Regions from separate parts of the Erwinia sp. 9145 genome, predicted to be linked through region 1. Evidence: predicted binding sites of a transcription regulator. Region 1 holds the regulator's gene; each other region holds the start of a gene.

Region 1 (4,214 bases):
GATAGCGGCCATTGCGAATGGATTCCGCCGTTGGCTGCACCCAGGCAGTGCCTTCGCGGGCGACAGGCAGAGTCTTCACACCGCTCAGGCGAATGCCCATGCTGGCATAGCCAATGCCGTTTAACGTTCCGGCAACGGCCTGCACCACCGCCGCCGAGCCGGGGTATTCCCCCACGTCTTTGCGGAAATCGCCATTGCACAGCGCCTGCTGCCGGAAGAAGCCCCAGGTGCCGGAGGCGGAGTTACGGCCAAACCGCTGAAGGACACGATCCTTCCAGCCAGGCGGCATCAGTTGAAGATCGCCCCAGCGGTTGATGGCGGCGGTGCCGCTACAGCGCCGGGTAATTGAGAAAATCGCGTCGAGCTGGCGTATATTCAGGCCCGGTAAAGGATTGTCCTGATTCACCACCACTACCAGCGCATCCAGCGCGACGGGGATCGCCAGCGGCGGATAGCCGTAGCGGGCCTCAAAAAGTTCACGCTCTACAGCCTGCATCGGGCGGCTCATCGCTCCCAGCTGTGCGGCGCCCGCAGCCAGCGCGGTTGGTGCGGTCGAAGAACCCGCAGCCTGAATTTGCACGTTCACGCCGGGATATTGCCGGTTAAAATTTTCGCCCCACAGCGCCATCAGGTTGCCCAGCGTATCCGAGCCGACGCCGCTCAGGTTACCGACCAGCGTGCCAGCCTGTGCAAGGGTGCTGAACAGCAGCGCGACGGCTAGAAACAGCGTTTTCATCATCTTTTCCGATTGCCTCAGCGAGAGGCATTTTGTGGCGATTCACCACTGACAATCAACCCCGGCGGCAGCAGGAAGCTGAAACAGGTTTCAATGTCCGGCTGGCTGGTAATATCCAGCCGTGCATTATGGTGTCCCAGCGCGTGTTTAACAATCGCCAACCCCAGCCCGCTGCCGCCGGTCTGGCGCGAGCGCGCTTTATCCACGCGGTAGAAACGCTCGGTCAGGCGGGGGATATGCTCTGCCGGGATCCCGGGCCCGTTGTCTTTTACTTTAAACTGCGCGCCAAGCGGCGTTTTCAGCCAGCTGATATCGATGCGCGTGCCGTCCGGCGTATGGTTTACCGCGTTATACACCAGGTTCGATATGGCGCTGCGCAGCTGCTCATCGTTGCCGTAGACTTTAAGATGCGGATCGGTATTAAAACGAATCTCGTGGCGTCCGTGGCTGAGCGTTTCCGCTTCGCGTTGCAGCAGGCGCAGCATCAGCGGCACATCGACTTTTTCACGCAGATCCAGTGCGGGCGCGGCCTCAATGCGCGACAGCGTCAGCAGTTGGCTGACCAGCGCATCCATACGCCGCGTTTGCTCCTGCATGGTGTGCAGGGCCTTCTCGCGCAGCGGCCCTTCAAGAACCGAGTCGCTCATAACCTCAAGGTAGCCCTGCAACACCGTCAGCGGCGTGCGCAGTTCGTGGCTGACGTTGGCGAAAAAGTTTCGCCGCGCGCCCTCTAACTGATGTCTCTGGGTAACATCACGCGCTACCAGCAGCCACTGCCCTTCCGTATAAGGCATCAGGCGAAACTCAAGATGGCGCTGGTTGTTCAGCACCAGCGTCAGGGGACGCGAGAAATCGCGCTGGCGCAGATAGCGGGTAAACTCAGGATAACGCAGCAGGTTGAGGATGTTCTGACCATTATCCTCCGGCCAGCGCAGGCCAAGCATCTGCTGAGCCAGACCATTACACCAGAAAATCATCCCCTCTTCGGTGGTCAGTACCACCGCATCGGGCAGCGATTCCGCGCCGCTGCGAAAGCGTTTAATCAGATTGCCCAGTTCGCGGCGCCGACGCCGGTTGCGCGCCTGCATCTGGTAAAGCCCATAAAAAAGCGGCTCCCAGCTACCGCGACCGGCGGGCGGCGTCATGCTGCGATCGACCCACAGCCAGTAAGAAAGGCGCAGCAAATTGATGAAGTGCCAGCCCAGCAGGGCCAGCAAGGAGAGCAACAGCAGCCAGGGTAGTCCGCCCGCCAGCAGCCCGATAATCAGCGCGGGCAGGCAAACCAGTACCAGCTCCAGCAGCAATCTCTTCCAGGAGAGGCGTTCCAACACGGTTCAGGCTCCCGAGCGATCAGTAGCGTGCAGAGAAGCGGTAGCCTGTTCCGCGCACCGTCTGCACCATGCGGTCGTGACCGGTGTGCTCAAGCGCTTTACGTAAGCGGCGAATATGCACGTCAACGGTACGATCTTCGACATACACGTTAGTGCCCCAGACATGATTAAGCAACTGTTCACGGCTGTATACCCGCTCCGGATGGGTCATAAAGAAGTGCAGCAGCTTGTACTCAGTCGGCCCCATATCCAGCGGCTGGGTGTTCGACATCACGCGATGCGACGAGGGATCGAGACTCAGCCCCTGGATTTCAATCACCTCTTCCAACGCCATCGGCGAAATACGCCGCATCACCGCTTTGATGCGCGCCACCAGCTCCTTGGGTGAAAAGGGTTTCGTAATGTAGTCGTCCGCGCCCACTTCCAGACCACGCACGCGGTCTTCCTCTTCGCCGCGCGCGGTCAGCATCATGACAGGAATATCGCGCGTCATCGCCTCACGCTTTAAGTGCTTAATAAACTGAAGGCCGGTTCCGCCGGGCAACATCCAGTCCAGAAGGATCAAATCGGGCCAGGGTTCAATCAGCAAGTTGATGGCGCTGTCATAATCTTCCGCTTCAATCGGCTGATAGTCATTTTGCTCAAGTACGAAACACAGCATCTCACGGATAGGGGCTTCATCTTCCACCACCAAAATACGCTTAGCCATTATTGCTCCTGCAACGGATGCTTCTGGGATTTGCGGCGCCATTATGCGTCAGTTTTATGACAGTTTTATGAAAAAAGCACGGGTACACTGCGGCTTTTATGACTGTTTTGCGAAGCGCTTTCCAACATGCGGGGTAGGTTTTTTAGCGTCGCTGTTTATAATCGTCGCATCCGCTTCGCTGCCACAGAGGCTTCATGCGACTTATTCATACCGCCGACTGGCACCTGGGCCAGCATTTCTATACCAAAAGCCGCGCGGCTGAACACCAGGCGTTTCTTAACTGGTTACTGACGCAGGCAGTTGATCATCAGGTCGACGTCATTATTGTGGCCGGCGATATTTTTGATACCGGTTCGCCGCCCAGCTACGCGCGCGAACTCTATAATCGCTTCGTCGTTGATCTCCAGCAAACCGGCTGCCAGTTAGTGGTGCTGGGCGGCAATCATGACTCGGTCGCCACGCTGAATGAGTCACGCGCGCTGTTGGCCTGCCTGAATACCCGCGTGATCGCCGCCGCCATGAACGATCCGGCCGAACAGGTGCTGTTGCTCAACACGCGTGATGGCCAGCCGGGCGCGCTGCTCTGCGCCGTTCCTTTTCTTCGGCCGCGCGATATCCTGCTGAGCCGCGCAGGCCAGTCCGGCCGGGAAAAACAGCAAACCCTGCTGGAGGCGATTGCTGACCACTATCAGCGTTGCTGGCAGGCGGCACTGCTTCAGCGCGAGTCGCTTGGCCTGCCGTTGCCGATTATCGCCACCGGCCATCTGACCACCGTTGGCGTGACGAAAAGTGATGCGGTGCGCGATATCTATATCGGCACGCTGGATGCGTTTCCTGCGAACGCGTTTCCCCCCGCCGACTATATCGCGCTGGGCCATATCCATCGCGCGCAGCGCGTTGCCAACAGCGAACATATTCGCTACAGCGGCTCGCCGATCCCGCTCAGTTTTGATGAACTGGGCAAAGAAAAGAGCGTTTTTCTGGTGGATTTTCAGGAGGGGAAACTCAGTCAGGTGCAACCGCTTGCTATCCCGCTGTTTCAGCCCATGCAGATGATTAAAGGCTCGCTGGCGGAGATAGAACGCCAGCTCGCCGCCATCGCGCCGCGCACAGACGGCAAACCAACGTGGCTCGATATCGAAATCGTCAGCCAGGCATGGCTGAATGATATTCAGCGCCGTATTGAGGCACTCACCGACACGCTGCCGGTGGAGGTAGTGCTGCTGCGCCGCAGCCGTGAGCAGCGCGAACAGACCATTGCCCGGCAAAGCAATGAGACGCTGAGCGAACTCAGCGTACAGGAGGTGTTTGCGCGTCGGCTGGCGATGGAAGAAAACGAAACGCCGGAGCGGCTGGCGCGCGCCACGCTGCTGTTTAATCAGACGCTGGCGGCACTCGATGACGAGGTCGCGCAATGAAAATCCTGACGCTGCGTTTT
Region 2 (4,214 bases), 3.4 Mb from region 1:
GTAAATGGCGCAGGTAAAATTCAGGATTCCCTGAGTGATGCTATTGGATCATTTTTCGGAAATATTTTTGAAAGCTTCAAGCCTGCGGCAGAACTGGGGTATACCAAAGAAGATTTCACTGGCGTTGGTAAAGACCTGGGTAATCGTGTTGGCTCATTTGTCGAAAATATTTTCGGTGGCATTGTAGATAAAATTAACGAATGGATTAAATAATATTCGTTATTTTTCGGGAAATAACTGTTTATTTCCCGATTTTATTAAACGTCTGCTTTTATTTTATTACCCACCGTCGATGCACCCACAACGAAGCGCATATTACCGCGCCGCCAATCAGAAAACTTGTCCAGTGCGGCTGCTGCTGCCAGATGGCTAAATTAACCAGAAGACCAGCAGGCACATGCATATTATTCATGATCCCCAATGTCCCGGCATCAACCTGCGTGGCGCCGTAATTCCACATAAAATAGCCCAGCCCGGAAGCCACCACGCCCAGCCAGAGCAGAATGCCCCACTGAAGCGAGGTGGTAGGCAGTTTGTTCGGATTGCCCCACAGAAACCACGCCACCACCGCCACCAGCGCAGCACCCAGATAGAACCAGGAAAAAGCGGTGTGCTGCGGCATGGGCCTCGTCTCCTGCAACCGCTTGTAACCAACCATACCCACGGCAAAACAGATATTTGCTAACTGGACCAGCAGCAGGCCAAACCAGAAGTTATCGCTCACTCTGTCGTAGCGAATGATCGCGGCACCTACTACCGCCAGCAGCGCGCTGGCAGCGTAGCCCAAACGCACGCCACGCCCGCGCAGCAGATCGTAAATCAACGTGATATAGAGCGGCGTCAGTACGGTAAACAGCAGCAGTTCCGAGACGCTGAGATACAGATAAGCCTCGAAACTGATTAAATACATGATGCCAAGCTGGAGCGCGCCCACGGCCATATAGAGCATCAGCGTCGATGGACGATAGCCTCTGGCGCGCAGAAAAGGCAGAAATACCGCCGCCGCCAGCAGCAGTCGCACCAGTACGGAAAAAACGCTGTCCACCTGCCCGGCGAGATAGACGCCAATGAGGCTGAAAGAAAATGCCCACAAAACTGTGGTGACAATCAGTAATGTCACAATGAAGAACCTGCCAGTGAAAAGTGGCGACAGAGTAGCAAAAACCGGCAAATGGCAGAGAACTATTTCGTTGACAAGTGCGCAAACTATAACCTCTCCTGATTTTCTTTTGAGAACATAAACGCGCAGAAGCGAAAAAAGGAGCTTTTACGATTGCGTTTAATAGTGATAAATCTCACATTCTCATGGCTGAGAAGTGAAATATTTTCGTGAAATACGACACACAAACGATCGCTCTGTCATAAATCTGTAACAATTGCGCTCTTCTTCACGGATTCTTTGTTTCTTCTCACTTATTCTGCGCGCGAAATGGAACATTTCATTTCATCTTCACCTGTTTTCTGGCGCGCCGCAGGGCGCATAAAAATAAAACACTATCGTGCCATTGGAGGCCACATGCTCAGTATTTTCAAGCCAGCGGCACATCAGCCGCGCGTCGACGACGGCCGAGTAGATCCGCTCTACCGCAAACTGCGTTGGCAAATCTTCCTGGGGATATTTTTCGGTTACGCTGCCTACTATCTGGTGCGTAAAAACTTTGCGCTGGCTATGCCCTATCTGGTCGAACAGGGCTTCTCGCGCGGCGATCTCGGTTTTGCGCTTTCCGGCATTTCCATCGCCTACGGTTTTTCTAAATTCATTATGGGCTCGGTTTCTGACCGTTCAAACCCACGCGTGTTTCTGCCCGCCGGTCTGATCCTGGCCGGTGCTGTCATGCTGTTTATGGGCTTTGTGCCCTGGGCCACGTCGAGCATTATGGTGATGTTCGTGCTGCTGTTTCTCTGCGGCTGGTTTCAGGGGATGGGCTGGCCGCCCTGCGGACGCACCATGGTCCACTGGTGGTCGCAGAAAGAGCGCGGCGGCATCGTTTCCGTCTGGAACTGTGCGCATAACGTCGGCGGGGGTTTACCTCCGCTACTGTTTCTGCTCGGCATGGCGTGGTTTAACGACTGGAAAGCCGCGCTCTATATGCCGGCTTTCGGCGCGATTCTGGTTGCGCTGATTGCCTTCGCCCTGATGCGCGATACGCCGCAATCCTGCGGTTTGCCGCCCATTGAAGAGTATAAAAATGACTACCCGCCGGACTACGATGAAAAACACGAAGAAGAGCTGACAGCGAAGCAGATCTTCATGCAGTACGTTCTGCCTAACAAGCTGCTGTGGTACATCGCGCTGGCTAACGTGTTCGTTTATCTGCTGCGCTACGGCATTCTTGACTGGTCGCCCACCTATTTAAAAGAGGCGAAGCACTTCGCGCTGGATAAATCGTCCTGGGCTTACTTCCTGTATGAGTATGCCGGCATTCCGGGCACGCTGCTGTGCGGCTGGATGTCGGATAAAGTCTTTAAGGGCAACCGTGGCGCAACCGGCGTGTTCTTTATGGTGCTGGTGACCATCGCAACGGTGGTTTACTGGATGAACCCCGCCGGAAATCCGAATATTGATATGGCTTGTATGATTGTTATCGGCTTTCTGATTTACGGCCCGGTAATGCTGATTGGCCTGCATGCACTGGAACTGGCGCCCAAAAAAGCAGCGGGCACCGCGGCTGGTTTTACCGGCCTGTTTGGCTATCTGGGCGGTTCGGTCGCGGCCAGCGCCGTGGTAGGTTACACCGTCGATGCGTATGGCTGGGATGGCGGATTCATACTGATGATTGGCGGCGGCGTCATGGCGGTTATCCTGCTGATCATGACAATGCTCAGTGAAAACAAGCACAAGCAGCACATCAGTCAGATGAAATAAATAAGGGGAAGTCTATGAAGTTAGCCATGTTAGTGACCGCATTGTTGATCGGTACTTCAGCGGGCGCGCTGGCCGCGCAGGAAAAAATTGTTATCGCTCATCGCGGCGCAAGCGGGTATTTACCTGAGCATTCACTTCCCGCCAAGGCGATGGCCTTCGCGCAGGGAGCGGATTTCCTCGAACAGGATCTGGTGATGACCAGAGACGACCGGCTGGTTGTGCTTCACGATCACTACCTCGATCGCGTCACTGACGTGGCGGAACGCTATCCCGACCGCGCCCGCAAAGATGGTCGCTTTTATGCCATTGACTTCACGCTGGCGGAAATCAAAGGCCTTAAGTTTACCGAAGGCTTCACCGTAAAAGACGGCAAAAAAGTGCAAACTTTCCCTGGTCGTTTCCCTATGGGTAAGTCCGACTTTCGCGTTCATACCTTTGAAGAGGAAATCGAGTTTATTCAGGGGCTGAACCACTCTACGGGCAAAAATATCGGCATTTATACCGAGATCAAAGCGCCGTGGTTTCACCGTCAGGAAGGCAAGGATATCTCTGCGAAGGTACTGGATGTACTGAAGCGCTATGGCTACAGCGGCAAAAGCGATAATGTCTGGTTGCAGTGTTTCGACTACAACGAGCTGAAGCGGATCAAAACGGAACTGGAGCCGAAAAGAGGAATGGATCTGAGGCTGGTACAGCTCATCACCGATACCGACTCAAAAGAGACGCAGGAGCAGAAAAACGGCAAATGGGTCAACTACAGCTACGACTGGATGTTCAAACCCGGCGCGATGAAAACCATCGCGCAGTACGCCGACGGCATCGGCCCGGACTATCACATGCTGATTGCGCCTGGCTCGACAAAAGCGAGAATCCGTCTGACGGATATGGTTCAGGAAGCGCATCAGAACAAGATGGTGGTGCATCCCTATACCGTTCGCGCCGACCAGCTACCGCCCTGGGCTGACAACGTCGATCGCGTCTATGACGTGCTCTATAACCAGGCGCAGGTAGACGGCCTGTTCACCGATTTCCCGGACAAGGCCGTGCGCTTTCTTCATCACTAAACGCATTCCGCCCTCGACTGAGGGCGGAATTTTACACGTTATAAAGCTTGCGCAGGTAAACCGGCACCGCGTTGTCGGCATTAGGCCCGATGACCTCCAGATCCGGCAGGAGATCCTTCAGGCGCTGATGAGAATTACTCATGATGCAGCCTTTGCCCGCCATGGTCAGCATCTCTTTATCATTCATGCCGTCGCCAAACGAAATGCACTCTTTCAGCGAAAAGCCCAGCGTCCGGGAAACCGCATCCAGCGCGTGCCCTTTTGAGACGCCGCCCGCCATCACT
Region 3 (4,214 bases), 2.9 Mb from region 1:
TGCTTCGCGGCTGCGATCCGTTGCTTTATCAGTACGTCGACGGCGCCGGGTTTTTTACCTCGCACGGTCAGCCCAGCAAGCAGGTGCGGCTGGTGCGCTATATCTGGACGCAGCGCTACCTTGATCATCATGATGATGAGTTTATCCGCCGCTGCGAGCGGGTGCGCGGCCAGTTTTTGCTGACCAGCGCGCTGTGCGGGTTAGTGGTTATCAGCCTGATTGGCCTGATCATCTGGCACTGAACGAAAAAAAGGGTGGGCAACATGCCCACCCTTTTCTGCTCTCATACCGCTCAGACGAACTTCAGCGCCACCCAGTAAAGACAGCCGGACAGCACAATTGAAACGGGCAGGGTGAGCACCCAGGCCAGCAGAATATTCTTGATGGTCTTGCCCTGCACGCCACCACCGTCAACCAGCATGGTGCCCGCCACCGAGGAAGAGAGCACGTGCGTGGTTGACACAGGCATGCCGGTATAGCTGGCGACACCGATTGAAACCGCCGCCGTCATCTGCGCCGCCATGCCCTGCGCGTAGGTCATGCCTTTCTTACCAATCTTCTCGCCGATGGTGGTGGCAACACGACGCCAGCCGACCATGGTGCCGAGCGCCAGTGCCATCGCCACGGCAATGATGATCCACACCGGCGCGTACTCGACGGTATTCAGCAAATCGCCCTTAAGCTGACTGAGGAAACGACGATCTTCGCCATTGGTTTCCGGCAGCTTGGCCGCTTTGTCCGCCGTATCAGAGATACACATCAGCAGACGGCGAAGCTGCGCGCGCTGATCGAGGCTGAGCGCATCATAGCTTTGCAGATTGTTCAGCAGACCCTGCGCACGCTCAATAGCGGGCAGCGCGCGAGACGCGTTGCAGTGAAACTCCTTCGGGCCGTCCCGGTTCTCTTCCGGCGTGGGCACCGCAGGCGGCGCCATCTGCACAATGTGTGTCAGCGTTTCCGGCTTCTGCTGATAGAACTGTCCCAGATGATTGACCGCATCGCGCGTGCGGGTGATGTCATAACCGGAGGCGTTCATATTGACCACAAAGCCCGCAGGCGCCACGCCAATCAGCACCAGCATAATCAGGCCGATGCCTTTCTGGCCGTCGTTGGCACCGTGAGAATAGCTGACGCCGATGGCAGAAACGATCAGGGCGATCCGCGTCCAGAACGGCGGTTTTTTCTTGCCGTCGATTTTTTCACGTTCGGCTGGCGTCATATGGATACGGCGGCGTTTTTTGCTGCCGCTCCAGTAGCGACGCAGGATGAATACCAGCCCGCCTGCGATGATCAGGCCGACAATGGGTGAAATCACCAGCGACAGAAAGATGCCGATCATTTTTGGGATATTCAGCGCTTCTACCACCGAGGTGCCGGTCAGTAGCGCGTTGGTCAGGCCGATACCAATGATGGCACCGATAAGCGTGTGTGAACTGGAGGCAGGCAGACCAAAATACCAGGTGCCGAGGTTCCAGATAATCGCGGCCAGCAGCATGGAAAAGACCATGGCCAGTCCATGAGCGGAACCGACGTTTAACAGGAGATCGGTGGGAAGCAGATGGACAATCGCGTACGCAACGCTCAGCCCGCCTAACAGCACACCAAAGAAATTGAATACCCCCGCCATGACGACTGCCAACTGCGAGCGCATCGCGCGGGTATAGATAACCGTAGCCACTGCATTTGCCGTATCGTGAAAGCCGTTGATGGCCTCATAAAACAGAACGAACAGCAGCGCAAGAACAAGTAACAGGCCGGTATGATAATCAAGACCAGCAAACAGATGTAGCATAAGCGTTACGCCATATTTTTGAAGGACATGAACGCGGCGCATTATCCGCGAGAAACTGCGCCAGGGGAAAGCAAAATATAGTCTTTTTTGACAGATTTATGTCAGCTATCAAACGCAGGCAACACAATATGTCGAAAAATCATCCGGTTAATAAATGTTTCTGGGATGACAGGCCGGTGACGCTGGCATCGATCCAGGCAACTCTCTACAATCACCGTCTTTTAAGCAGGTGGGCAAACGCGCGTGGAAAAGTTTGACGTTATTATCATCGGTGCCGGGGCAGCCGGGCTGTTCTGCGCTGCGCAGGCCGGGCAGCGCGGCAGGCGCGTACTGCTGCTTGATAACGGTAAAAAGGCCGGGCGCAAAATATTGATGTCCGGCGGCGGACGCTGTAATTTCACCAACCTCTATACCGAGCCGTCGGCCTACCTTTCCCACAATCCTCACTTTTGTAAATCCGCGCTGGCGCGCTACACCCAATGGGATTTTATCGATCTGGTGAATCGACACGGCATCGCCTGGCACGAAAAAACGCTCGGCCAGCTGTTCTGCGACGACACCGCGCAGCAGATTGTCGATCTGCTGCTGAAGGAGTGCGAGGCGGGGCAGGTGACTCTGCGCCTGCGCAGCGAGGTGCTGAGCGTTGAGCGTGATGAAGGTGGCTATACGCTGGCGCTGAACGGCGCAACCGTGCGGGCGGAGAAGCTGGTGATCGCTACCGGCGGATTGTCGATGCCGGGGCTGGGCGCATCGCCGTTTGGCTATAAAATCGCGGAGCAGTTTGGCCTGAACGTTTATCCCACCCGCGCGGGCCTGGTGCCGTTCACGCTGCACAAGCCGCTGCTGGCGCAGTTACAAACCCTCTCTGGCGTGGCGGTACCCGCCGTTCTGACCGCCGAAAATGGCACGGTATTTAAAGAAGCGCTGCTGTTTACTCACCGCGGGCTCTCCGGCCCGGCGGTGCTTCAGCTTTCCAGCTACTGGCAGCCGGGCGAATTCATCACGGTCGATCTGTCGCCGGCGTGCGATCTTCATCAGCTTATGAATGAAGAGCGTGAGGCGCACCCGAATCAGAGCCTGAAAAATACGCTGGCGAAGGTGCTGCCGCGCCGTCTGGTGGAGTGTCTGCAACTGCTGGGTATCGTGCCGGAATGTTCGCTCAGGCAACTTAACAGCCGTCAACAGGAAGCGCTGGCCTCCGCGTTGCACCAGTGGCGCGTGCAGCCGAACGGCACGGAAGGCTATCGCACCGCCGAAGTGACGCTTGGCGGCGTGGATACCACGCTGCTGTCATCAAAAACGATGGAGGCCCGCGACGTGCCGGGCCTGTACTTCATCGGCGAGGTGATCGACGTTACCGGCTGGCTCGGGGGCTACAACTTTCAGTGGGCCTGGAGCTCGGCCTGGGCCTGCGCGCAGGCGATTTGAGCGACCTCTGTTTACCGGCTTGCTTTTATATCGCTCATTAGCGCAGAAAAAGGATTATCCAGAAGTTAATAAATGATACAGAGTAGAGTAATGAGAATTGTTATATTTTACCTTCTGTAAAGGCCCGCATTGAGACATGAACAACTACGCCGCTTCACAAATTTTCCTGCACTGGCTGACGCTACTCCTGCTTGTCCTCGCCTATGGCACGGTGCAAATCCGGCCGTGGGTGCCGGACGGGCCATCATGGCAGGGCTATGCGGTCGCCATTACCCATATTACCGCCGGCGCGACCGTGTTTTGCCTGATGCTGCTGCGGCTTTTTCTGCGGCTGATTAAACGCACTCCCGCTATCGTGCCGGTACCGAAGCGCTGGCATACCGGCATGGCGCATCTTACGCATACCTGCCTGTATGCGCTTTTTATCGCCCTGCCTGCCAGCGCCATTCTCTCGCGCTATTTTTGGGGGGCGGAGTGGAGCCTGTACGGCGTGGCGATGCCTTATGCCGACGCTGCGGATCACACCCTTTCCAAACGTTTTAACCAGTGGCATAAACTGCTGGCTCCGCTGGGGTACTGGCTGATTGGTTTACATACCGCCGCCGCGCTGGCGCACCACTATCTGTTTAAGGACAATACGCTGCTGCGCATGATGCCTTCGCGGCGTCAGCGCCGGTAGCATCACCACAGGCACAGCTTCTTTAACCGCTGCGACAGCGGATTGCGCCGGCGATCGCCAACGCTGTGCGCCATCCGGCGCGCACGGCCACCTTATTTTTACCCATTACAGGATTGGGTCATCATTATAAAGCGAATTATTACATTAATTATTTAATCTTTCTGTCAACCGTCACGCTTATGGATTCCAGTAATATGTGATACAACCTGGGATCAGAGCAAAAGGCATTATAATGTTGCGTCAGTGTGAAGATGGTTTTATTTCAACGCCAGCCTGAATTTAATTTTTTGTTATTTTTGGGTGCTTTTTATTCGT
Region 4 (4,214 bases), 3.2 Mb from region 1:
CGGCGTGCCCAGCGCGTAAGCCGCTTCGCGCAGGCTGTCCGGCACGAGCTTCAGCATGTTTTCCGTGGTGCGGATAACAATGGGGATCTGCAACAGCGCCAGCGCCACCACGCCCGCCAGACCCGAAAAGTGCTGCATCCGGGCGACAACGAGAGTGTAAACGAACAGGCCAACCACAATGGAGGGCGCGGAGAGCAGGATATCGTTAATAAAACGCACCACCTCCGCCAGCCAGGATTTGCGGCCGTATTCCGCGAGGTAGATCCCCGCCAGAATACCCAGCGGCGTGCCGACCGCCGTCGACCATAAAATCAGCAGGCCGCTGCCCGCGATGGCGTTCGCCAGGCCGCCGCCTGCGGTATTCGGCGGCGGCGTGTTGGCGGTAAACAACGACAGCGTCATGCCGTCAATGCCGCGGGTGACCGTTGCAAATAAAATCCACACCAGCCAGAACAGGCCAAAGGCCATGGTCAGCAGGGAAAGCGTCAGGGCGATGCGGTTTTTCATTCGCCGCCACGCCTGCATTTTGCGGCGTGAGGCGTTCAGTTCGGCGCGGGCCTGCATCTCCATGGTGGTCATGAGCGCGCTCCTTCATTTTTCGCCAGCCGCAGGATCATAAATTTAGAGCAGGCCAGCACGATAAACGTAATGATAAACAGGATCAGTCCCAGCTCCATCAGCGCGGCGGTATGCACGCCGGATTCCGCCTCGGCAAACTCATTCGCCAGTGCGGAGGTGATGCTGTTGCCCGGCATAAACAGCGAGGCGCTGTCCAGCTGCCAGGTGTTGCCGATAATAAAGGTGACCGCCATGGTTTCACCCAGCGCGCGGCCAAGACCAAGCATAATGCCGCCAATTACGCCGTTTTTAGTAAACGGCAGCACGATGCGCCAGATAACTTCCCAGGTGGTACAACCGATGCCGTAGGCAGATTCCTTCATCATCACCGGGGTTTGTTCGAACACGTCGCGCATCACCGAAGCGATATAAGGAATGATCATAATGGCAAGAATGATGCCGGCGGCAAGTATGCCGATACCAAAGGCCGGGCCGGAGAACAGCGCGCCGACGATGGGGATATTCGCCATCAGGTCGCCCAGCGGCGTCTGGAAATACGTGGCAAACAGCGGGGCAAAAATAAACAGTCCCCACATGCCATAAACAATACTGGGGATCGCCGCCAGCAGCTCTATCGCCACGCCAAGCGGACGACGCAGCCAGGCCGGCGCCAGCTCGGTCAGAAACAGCGCGATGCCAAAGCTCACGGGAACGGCAATAATCAGGGCGATAAGGGAAGTCACGACGGTGCCGTAAATCGCCACCAGCGCGCCAAACTGCTCGCCGGGCGCATCCCAGGTTTTGGTCCACAAAAAGGAAAAGCCGAACTTCTGTATGCTGGGCCAGGAGGAGATAATAAGCGAGACAATAATCCCACCGAGCAGCAACAGCACGACCAGCGCCGCCAGCTTAACCAGCGCGCCAAACAGAATGTCACCTTGCTTTCCGGGAGCCTTGAAAGTCGACCTGGTTGCAGCCATAGCGTTCTCAATGTCGGAAGTGTTGAGGCGGACTGAACGCCGCCTCGCGGTATGGGCGAATAGCTCCGCCGCAGCTTAGTACAGCGCTTTGCCGCTGCTGTCTTTCACATTGGTTTTCCAGGCTGCGCGAACCTGCTCAACCACGGTGTCCGGCAGTGAAGCGTAGTCCAGGCTGCTGGTGGTTTTGCCGCCGTTTTTATACGCCCAGTCGAAGAATTCAAGCACCGCTTTGCCTTTTTCAGCGTTCGCCTGATCTTTATGCACCAGGATGAAGGTGGTTGAGGTGATCGGCCATGCGTTATCGCCTTTCTGGAAGGTCAGATCCTGGGCAAAAGATTTGCTCCAGTCAGCGCCTTTCGCCGCATCGCTAAAGCTCTGCTCGCCCGGTTCGACCGCTTTGCCATCGGCATCCAACAGTTTGGTATAGGCCAGACTGTTCTGCTTCGCGTAGGCATATTCCACATAGCCGATGGAGCCTGGCAGACGCTGAACGAACGCGGCGACGCCATCGTTGCCCTTGCCGCCCAGGCCGGTTGGCCAGTTTACGGTGTTGCCTTTACCCACTTTGCTGCTCCAGTCGCTGTTCACTTTTGCCAGGTAGCTGGTGAACACGAAGGAGGTGCCGGAACCGTCCGCGCGACGCACCACGTTGATGTTGCTGTCAGGCAGTTTCACGCCGGGATTCAGCTTTGTGATGGCCGGATCGTTCCATTTTTTGACCGTGCCGAGATAGATATCACCAACGGTTTTGCCATCCAGCGTCAGCTGGCCGGATTTCACGCCAGGGATATTCACCGCCAGCACCACGCCGCCGATAACGGTCGGGAACTGGAACAGACCGTTTTTCTCTAAATCTTCATCTTTCATTGGCGCATCGGAGGCACCAAAATCCACGGTTTTGGCGATAATCTGCTTCACGCCGCCGGATGAGCCGATCCCCTGATAGTTAACCTGAGCACCCGTCGCTGCGTTGTAATCTGCCGCCCACTTATTATAAACCGGCGCCGGGAAAGTCCCGCCCGCACCGGTGAGATTAGTGGCGGCAAAGGCAGATACCACGCTTAAGGAAAGAGCCGCTGTCACGCACTGCACCAGGGTTTTTTGCATCAGAGTCATATTCCCTCCGGGGGATTAAAAGTCGGGTCGTATGCCGTTTTAATAAGAATATTGATTGCTGCTGGAGGCAAAATAGGACAGTTTCGTGACAGTAAAATGTACGCAATATGACAGTTTTATTACAGCCCGCCGGGCGATCGGCAAATTGTGATCGCTGTCAGCAGCATCCGCTGAATTCTGCCAGCTTTACCCGTTAAGCGGCACTCCCCTGAAGGTTAGCCTGTTCTCTGCTCTTTAGACTCACCAGCATCAGGATCTGTTTATCCGATCCGGCCACCTCAAAAAGAGTGAGGAAAAAGAATGAGCAACGCAATCACCATGGGAATTATGTGGCACCTGATCGGTGCCGCCAGCGCGGCCTGCTTTTACGCCCCGTTTAAAAAAGTTCGTCACTGGTCCTGGGAAACCATGTGGTCGGTCGGCGGTATCGTTTCATGGCTTATCCTGCCGTGGGTTGTCAGCGCGCTGCTGCTGCCGGATTTTTGGGCCTACTACGGATCTTTCAGCGCCGCCACGCTGCTACCGGTGTTTCTGTTTGGCGCCATGTGGGGGATTGGCAATATCAATTACGGCCTGACCATGCGCTACCTCGGCATGTCGATGGGCATCGGCATTGCCATCGGCATTACGCTGATTGTCGGTACGCTGATGACGCCGCTGATGAACGGGAAATTCGACGTATTGCTGGGTACGCAGGGTGGCCGGATGACGCTGCTTGGCGTGCTGGTGGCGGTGGTTGGCGTGGCGATCGTCACCCGCGCCGGGCAGCTTAAAGAGCGCCAGATGGGCATTAAAGCGGAAGAGTTCAACCTGAAAAAAGGCCTGCTGCTGGCGATAATGTGCGGCATTTTCTCGGCAGGCATGTCTTTCGCCATGGACGCGGCGAAACCGATGCACGAAGCGGCAGCCAGCCTCGGCGTCGATCCGCTCTACGTTGCTCTGCCGAGCTATGTGGTGATTATGGGCGGCGGCGCATTAATTAACCTGGGCTTCTGCATTATTCGCCTGGCAACGGTGAAGACGCTGTCGGTCAAAGCCGATTTCTCGCTGGCTACGCCGCTGATTATCGCCAACGTGCTGCTTTCCGCGCTGGGCGGTCTGATGTGGTATCTGCAATTTTTCTTCTATGCGTGGGGCCACGCGCGGATCCCGGCGCAGTACGACTATATGAGCTGGATGCTGCATATGAGTTTTTACGTGCTGTGCGGCGGGCTGGTTGGGCTGGTAATGAAAGAGTGGAAAGCGGCCGGCCGCCGTCCGGTGAGGGTGCTGGGAATTGGCTGTATGGTTATCATTCTGGCGGCGAATATTGTCGGTCTGGGAATGGCTAATTGAATCAGGACGTTAACGCAAACTGTTGACGCCACAGCCGTGGCGTCACGCCCGTCTCTCGGGTGAACGCGACAGAAAAATAGTTACTGTCTTCAAAGCCACATTGTGCAGCGATGTCGCTGATTAACAGGTTACTGTGGCGGAGTAAGTACTGCGCCTGGCAAATGCGCATCTGGCGCAGATACTGACTGATGGTCATGCCGGTTTGCTGTCGGAAAAGCTGACGCA

The links. The regulator PhoB, encoded in region 1, activates phosphate uptake and scavenging genes when phosphate is short. The targets are predictions, from matches to a motif close to CTGTCATAAAACTGNCNNAT.
Region 2: the regulator PhoB is predicted to act here: its motif matches at 1,357-1,376, upstream of glpT (glycerol-3-phosphate transporter).
Region 3: the regulator PhoB is predicted to act here: its motif matches at 1,878-1,897, upstream of pitA (inorganic phosphate transporter PitA).
Region 4: the regulator PhoB is predicted to act here: its motif matches at 2,760-2,779, upstream of pstS (phosphate ABC transporter substrate-binding protein PstS).

What each region holds. Positions count from the first base shown of each region.
Region 1 is NZ_JQNE01000001.1:788,002-792,215, reverse strand. Features, by position in the region: gene FA91_RS03885 (phosphate ABC transporter substrate-binding protein PstS family protein) at 1-736, opposite strand, end outside; gene phoR (phosphate regulon sensor histidine kinase PhoR) at 754-2,067, opposite strand; gene phoB (phosphate response regulator transcription factor PhoB) at 2,087-2,776, opposite strand; gene sbcD (exonuclease subunit SbcD) at 2,971-4,194, shown strand; gene FA91_RS03865 (AAA family ATPase) at 4,191-4,214, shown strand, end outside.
Region 2 is NZ_JQNE01000001.1:4,220,640-4,224,853, reverse strand. Features, by position in the region: gene FA91_RS19865 (hypothetical protein) at 1-213, shown strand, start outside; gene FA91_RS19860 (carboxylate/amino acid/amine transporter) at 272-1,120, opposite strand; gene glpT (glycerol-3-phosphate transporter) at 1,517-2,866, shown strand; gene glpQ (glycerophosphodiester phosphodiesterase) at 2,881-3,930, shown strand; gene yigL (sugar/pyridoxal phosphate phosphatase YigL) at 3,962-4,214, opposite strand, start outside.
Region 3 is NZ_JQNE01000001.1:3,695,053-3,699,266, reverse strand. Features, by position in the region: gene uspB (universal stress protein UspB) at 1-242, shown strand, start outside; gene pitA (inorganic phosphate transporter PitA) at 293-1,792, opposite strand; gene FA91_RS17465 (NAD(P)/FAD-dependent oxidoreductase) at 2,036-3,220, shown strand; gene cybB (cytochrome b561) at 3,357-3,899, shown strand.
Region 4 is NZ_JQNE01000001.1:3,948,439-3,952,652, forward strand. Features, by position in the region: gene pstA (phosphate ABC transporter permease PstA) at 1-579, opposite strand, end outside; gene pstC (phosphate ABC transporter permease PstC) at 576-1,538, opposite strand; gene pstS (phosphate ABC transporter substrate-binding protein PstS) at 1,614-2,654, opposite strand; gene rhaT (L-rhamnose/proton symporter RhaT) at 2,955-3,989, shown strand; gene rhaR (HTH-type transcriptional activator RhaR) at 3,991-4,214, opposite strand, start outside.